2 regions of the Priestia megaterium genome follow, and region 1 is predicted to be linked to the other one. Evidence: a T-box and tRNA genes for the amino acid it is inferred to sense, from the RefSeq annotation. Region 1 holds a T-box; the other holds one or more tRNA genes.
What was found. The T-box of region 1 lies ahead of leuS (leucine--tRNA ligase). A T-box ahead of a tRNA ligase gene usually reads a tRNA of that ligase, here a tRNA-Leu.
Positions count from the first base shown of each region.

Region 2: it has a tRNA-Leu gene. The T-box ahead of leuS (leucine--tRNA ligase) is inferred to sense a tRNA for this amino acid. The anticodon was not compared.

Region 1 covers NZ_CP023317.1:4,606,867-4,610,268, forward strand. The annotation lists gene leuS (leucine--tRNA ligase) at 1-1,480, opposite strand, end outside; T-box leader at 1,545-1,763, opposite strand; gene CEQ83_RS23555 (GntP family permease) at 2,175-3,402, opposite strand, start outside.
Region 2 covers NZ_CP023317.1:197,424-200,825, reverse strand. The annotation lists rRNA gene CEQ83_RS01160 (16S ribosomal RNA) at 1-1,004, opposite strand, end outside; tRNA gene CEQ83_RS01155 (tRNA-Gly) at 1,086-1,159, opposite strand; tRNA gene CEQ83_RS01150 (tRNA-Arg) at 1,164-1,240, opposite strand; tRNA gene CEQ83_RS01145 (tRNA-Leu) at 1,331-1,416, opposite strand; tRNA gene CEQ83_RS01140 (tRNA-Leu) at 1,439-1,521, opposite strand; tRNA gene CEQ83_RS01135 (tRNA-Lys) at 1,534-1,606, opposite strand; tRNA gene CEQ83_RS01130 (tRNA-Gln) at 1,611-1,685, opposite strand; tRNA gene CEQ83_RS01125 (tRNA-Asp) at 1,697-1,772, opposite strand; tRNA gene CEQ83_RS01120 (tRNA-Val) at 1,802-1,877, opposite strand; tRNA gene CEQ83_RS01115 (tRNA-Glu) at 1,902-1,976, opposite strand; tRNA gene CEQ83_RS01110 (tRNA-Ser) at 1,986-2,076, opposite strand; tRNA gene CEQ83_RS01105 (tRNA-Asn) at 2,080-2,154, opposite strand; gene CEQ83_RS01100 (SprT family protein) at 2,289-2,738, opposite strand; gene cmpA (cortex morphogenetic protein CmpA) at 2,848-2,964, shown strand; gene CEQ83_RS01090 (Tex family protein) at 3,022-3,402, opposite strand, start outside.

The DNA.
Region 1 (3,402 bases):
CCCATTGAGGCATTGTATTTGTTTCGCGGCGCCCTTTTTTGCCCGTTTCCGGATCTACAACGTTCACCCAGTCATCAATGTTTGCTAATGGAGATTCACCTGTACCTGACGGCTTGATTTCAGTTGTTTTTGGTAAAACAAGCGGAAGCTGATCTTCAGGAACTGCAGTTGTTGTGCCATCTTCCCAGTGAATAACAGGAATCGGTTCACCCCAGTAGCGCTGACGGCTGAATAACCAGTCACGCAGACGGTATGTTACTTGTTTTTCACCTTTTTCATTTGCTTGAAGCCACTGAATCATATTTGAAATTGCTTCTTCTTTATCTAGACCATTTAAGAAGTCTGAATTAACGTGCTCGCCGTCGCCTGTATAAGCTTCTTTTGAAACGTCTCCACCCGCTACTACTTCTTTAATCGGCAGTTCAAATTTAACAGCAAACTCATAATCACGCTCATCATGAGCAGGAACAGCCATAATTGCACCTGTACCATAGCTCATTAGAACATAGTCAGCAATCCAAATTGGCATTCTCTCACCGTTTACAGGGTTAATTGCATAAGCACCTGTGAATACGCCCGTTTTGTCTTTAGCTAAGTCTGTACGCTCTAAATCGCTTTTGCTTTTAATTTGATCTAAATACGCTTCTACCGCTTCTTTTTGTTCGGCTGTCGTAATTTTATCCACAAACGGATGTTCAGGTGCTAAAACGGCATACGTTGCCCCAAACAGCGTATCAGGACGCGTTGTGAACACAGTAAATGTTTCGTCATATCCATCAATTGTGAAGTGAACGTGAGCTCCTTCAGAGCGGCCAATCCAGTTTCGCTGCATTTCTTTAATACTTTCTGGCCAATCAAGATCATCTAAATCTTCTAGTAAACGATCTGCATAAGCTGTGATCTTAAGCATCCACTGCTTCATTGGACGACGCTCAACCGGATGCCCACCGCGCTCACTTTTGCCATCTATAACTTCTTCGTTTGCAAGTACTGTTCCCAACGCAGGACACCAGTTAACAGCTACTTCATCCACATAAGCTAAGCCTTTTTTATATAACTGTAAGAAAATCCACTGCGTCCATTTGTAGTAGTTAGGATCAGTTGTATTAATTTCACGCTCCCAATCGTAAGAGAAACCTAACGATTTGATTTGACGACGGAAATTATTAATGTTAAGTTCAGTGAACTCAGCCGGATCGTTTCCTGTATCTAATGCATACTGCTCAGCAGGTAGTCCGAATGCATCCCATCCCATTGGATGAAGTACATTGTATCCTTGCATACGCTTCATACGAGATAAAATGTCCGTTGCTGTATAACCTTCTGGATGCCCAACGTGTAAACCCGCCCCAGATGGATAAGGGAACATATCTAATGCGTAAAACTTACGCTTTCCTTCATCTTCTGTTGTTCTAAATGTTTTATTTTCTTCCCAAACTTTTTGCCATTTTTGTTCGATCTTTTCATGATTAAAAGCCATACATAATCCTCCTTGTACGCTCCAGCTGTATTTAATTAAACTAAAAAACCCCTCATCCCTCAAACAAAGGGACGAGAGGTTGAATAAACTTCCCGCGGTACCACCCAAATTAGCACAATTATGTACTCACTCATTTTCCTTAACGCGGATAGACGGTAAATGTTACTTTACTTCACATTTACAACTCCAAGGTGAGTTCATGAACGCCCGTTTGCTGACTCGCACCACCCGTCAGCTCTCTTAGCTCGCTTCGTTCACTACTATTCCTTATCATAGTTTTTACATCATACTACCTTGTATTGTAAATAATATGTTCGCAAACTGCAAGTTGTTCAACGGATTTTGTAAAAGTTTCTACACTGCCTCACTGCTTTGTTGCTAAATCCCCTCTTTCATTCTTATATATGAACAACTTCTCCCAAAAACATACATACAACGCCAAACAAAGAGATTTAGACATAACTAAGTTAATCCTATCTAAAGCTGAATAAATAGGATATCTGGACTCCTTGCTACAAAACTGTTCATTTCCGTGCAAGGCTTCATCTTGCGCTCCAATCAACAGCTTAAAGCAACTAAACACATAAAAGCCGAGTTCACCATAATAATGAAAAGATCCGAACGATTTATCGTTCGGATCTTCCTTCAGCTAAAATACTTTTGTCCCCGCCTCTACTTTCTTTAACAGCTATTATTAAATACCAAATCCAAAAGAAAACAGGATAATCGCAAGTACGAGACCAACAAGCGGAACAATTACCGTCATCGCTGCAACTGATCCATACGCATCTTTATGAGTTTCTCCACAAATAGAATTAATTGTGGTGACGACATAACCATTATGAGGCAAGGAATCTAATACGCCAGAAGATATAGCTACTACACGGTGGAGAGCTTCTGGATTTACACCAGCATCTAGATAGTGAGGGGCTAAAATTGGCAAAGCAATCGCCTGACCTCCTGAAGCCGAACCTGTCATCCCCGCGATAACACTCACCGCAATAGCTCCCCCTATCAACGGACTGCCTGGAATATGCGTCATGGCATCTACAGCCACTCCAAACGCGGGAACAGCCTTAGCAACCCCTCCAAAACCTACGACAGCAGCTGTATTCCCAATTGCAATTAACGCTCCAAGCGTCCCTTCTGATGCTGCATTCCAAAATCCTTTAAAGTGTTTTCGGTTCACAATGTATGTGACAATGATACCGCTTAAAAGTGCGACAATCAACGCAGATTGCTGAAGCGGCTTATGAAGTGCAAAAGAAATAATGAGCACGACCACAAGCGGAAGCAAACTTAATAACGGATTAGGAAGAGACTGATTTTCCGTTACTGCTGGATCTTTCTCGCGTGATATAAAACGCTCTCCATTTTTAACTGCTTTTGAAATCAAGCGCTTTAACCACCAGTAGCCGAATACAGCCATCACTACCGCTACAACTAAACTAACTTCCCATCCTGCATACGGACTAGTCTTTAAATATTCAATTGGAATCCAGTTTTGGATTTCAGGCGATCCAGCCGAGGTCATCGTAAACGTAACGGAACCGAATGCTAAAGCAGCAGGGATAAACCGCCTCGGCAAATCAGCTTGTTTGAATAAGCTTAAAGCCATTGGATAGACAGAGAATGCTACTACAAACAGACTGACTCCTCCATATGTTAAGACCGCACAGGCAAGTACAATCGCCAACACTGCTCTTTTCATTCCTAGTTTACTGACAATCCAGCGAGAAACACTATCAGCGGCCCCGCTGTCTTCCATCACTTTTCCAAAAACGGCGCCCAATAGAAACATTAAATACCAAGAAGCAATAAATCCTGTGAAACCAGACATATAATTCCCAACAAAATTTGCTTCTCCTTCTTTCACCAGCTGTGGAAATAAAGGCATTCCGCTTGTTAACGCAACAACTAAA
Region 2 (3,402 bases), 620 kb from region 1:
GTCAAGACCTGGTAAGGTTCTTCGCGTTGCTTCGAATTAAACCACATGCTCCACCGCTTGTGCGGGCCCCCGTCAATTCCTTTGAGTTTCAGTCTTGCGACCGTACTCCCCAGGCGGAGTGCTTAATGCGTTAGCTGCAGCACTAAAGGGCGGAAACCCTCTAACACTTAGCACTCATCGTTTACGGCGTGGACTACCAGGGTATCTAATCCTGTTTGCTCCCCACGCTTTCGCGCCTCAGCGTCAGTTACAGACCAAAAAGCCGCCTTCGCCACTGGTGTTCCTCCACATCTCTACGCATTTCACCGCTACACGTGGAATTCCGCTTTTCTCTTCTGCACTCAAGTTCCCCAGTTTCCAATGACCCTCCACGGTTGAGCCGTGGGCTTTCACATCAGACTTAAGAAACCGCCTGCGCGCGCTTTACGCCCAATAATTCCGGATAACGCTTGCCACCTACGTATTACCGCGGCTGCTGGCACGTAGTTAGCCGTGGCTTTCTGGTTAGGTACCGTCAAGGTACGAGCAGTTACTCTCGTACTTGTTCTTCCCTAACAACAGAGTTTTACGACCCGAAAGCCTTCATCACTCACGCGGCGTTGCTCCGTCAGACTTTCGTCCATTGCGGAAGATTCCCTACTGCTGCCTCCCGTAGGAGTCTGGGCCGTGTCTCAGTCCCAGTGTGGCCGATCACCCTCTCAGGTCGGCTATGCATCGTTGCCTTGGTGAGCCGTTACCTCACCAACTAGCTAATGCACCGCGGGCCCATCTGTAAGTGATAGCCGAAACCATCTTTCAATCATCTCCCATGAAGGAGAAGATCCTATCCGGTATTAGCTTCGGTTTCCCGAAGTTATCCCAGTCTTACAGGCAGGTTGCCCACGTGTTACTCACCCGTCCGCCGCTAACGTCATAGAAGCAAGCTTCTAATCAGTTCGCTCGACTTGCATGTATTAGGCACGCCGCCAGCGTTCATCCTGAGCCAGGATCAAACTCTCCGAAGAAATGTTTGACTTGCTCATTTAAAAAATAAAAATTAACGTTGACGTTTGTCGCTTTGTTCAGTTTTCAAAGTTCAATATATTTGGAGCGGGTGATGAGAATCGAACTCACGACATCAGCTTGGAAGGCTGAGGTTTTACCACTAAACTACACCCGCAATATGGCGCGCCCGAGAGGAGTCGAACCCCTAACCTTTTGATCCGTAGTCAAACGCTCTATCCAATTGAGCTACGGGCGCTTCTTATGATGTTTACCGCCGTTGTTTTGGCGACTTTATTATAATATCATTTCTATTTTCTTATGTCAATACTTTTTTAAAAAGTTTTTTTGGTGCGGCCGAGAGGACTTGAACCTCCACGGGGTCGCCCCCACTAGGCCCTCAACCTAGCGCGTCTGCCATTCCGCCACGACCGCTAAATACATAAAATGAATAAGATGCGGGTGAAGGGACTTGAACCCCCACGTCGTAAAGACACTAGATCCTAAGTCTAGCGCGTCTGCCAATTCCGCCACACCCGCAAGAAATGAAAATGAGCCATGAAGGACTCGAACCTTCGACCCTCTGATTAAAAGTCAGATGCTCTACCAACTGAGCTAATGGCTCTTTATGGCTGGGCTAGCTGGATTCGAACCAACGCATGACGGAATCAAAATCCGTTGCCTTACCGCTTGGCGATAGCCCAATAATTTAAAATGGCGGTCCCGACGGGAATCGAACCCGCGATCTCCTGCGTGACAGGCAGGCATGTTAACCGCTACACCACGGGACCATCCAAAATTATGTATGAAACAGTCAAAATGGTGGAGGATGACGGGATCGAACCGCCGACCCCCTGCTTGTAAGGCAGGTGCTCTCCCAGCTGAGCTAATCCTCCACAGGATATGTAAATAAAAATCAATGGTGACCCGTACGGGATTCGAACCCGTGTTACCGCCGTGAAAGGGCGGTGTCTTAACCGCTTGACCAACGGGCCATTATAAAATGGCGGAGAAGGAGGGATTTGAACCCTCGCGCCGCTTACACGACCTACACCCTTAGCAGGGGCGCCTCTTCAGCCACTTGAGTACTTCTCCATATGGCTCCACAGGTAGGACTCGAACCTACGACCGATCGGTTAACAGCCGATAGCTCTACCACTGAGCTACTGTGGAATAATATTTATCAGACTTCTTACATTGTAATCGACATTATATGTAATGTCAATAAGTTTTTGTAATTTCTTTGCCGTTTATTTGAGACGGCTTTATTAATTTACCATAATGAATCTATTTTAGTCAAGCATCTTCTACATTTTTTTTAATTTACCTTTACACTTCCCACAAACATATTTAACTGTGTTCACTTTTCTTTTTCGAACATATTTTTGATCACACTGCATACATACATATATGTGCTCTTTTTTCTTTCCATCACTTTCTTTTTTCAATGCCTGACAAAATCGAGGTGCATCTACTTCTTTCATTAACCTTTTAAAGTCTTGATCTCCATGCTTATACCCTTTCCCCTCAATATGCAAATGATAGTGACAGAGCTCATGTTTAATAATTTCTACTATTTCTTGTGTGCCATATTGTTCAAAGTATTTGTAGTTTACTTCTATATTAGATGTACGTAACAAATACCTTCCGCCTGTCGTACGTAACCGAGAATTAAAAGTGGCTTCATGACGAAATGGTTTGTGAAACAGCTTCAATGAAATTTCTTCTACAAGTATTTGTAAATCCTTATCATTCATCTTACATACTCCTCTACTGTATGAAATCACCTGACTAGCTCTTGGGGCATACACTTCATTACATACTCACTATTCACCTTATCATAAATGAAAAGGAGTGATTGTCCTTATGCCAATGTGGCTACAAAAACAAATGAGGCGCGCTTATTCTGAAAAAGACCGTGCACAAATAAAATTGCTCAACCAATGTTGGTTTTTTTATCAAAAAAATAATTCCGCTTCTTAAATCACTTCTTTTTACAAATAAAATTGCCTTTTCAGAAAATCTGAAAAGGCAATTTTATTATTGATGGGGCGGAATCATCGTCAGTGCAACTCTTCCTTTTTTCATATCTACGTCTTCTACCCACACATTCACCAAATCTCCTACTGAAACGACATCGAGGGGATGCTTAACGTACCGATTCGTTAATTTAGAAATATGGACTAGACCGTCTTGCTTAACTCCTATATCGATGAACGCTCCGAAGTCTACGACGTTTCGCACCGTTCCTTCAAGCTGAATACCTTTTGCTAGATCCTCTAGCTTCAAAATATCCTGACGGAGCAAAGGTTTTGGCAGTTCATCACGAGGATCTCTTTCCGGTCTTACGAGCGCTTCTATAATGTCTTTTAAAGTAAGCTCCCCTATACTTAGTTCTTCTGATATTTCGGGTAAAGAAAT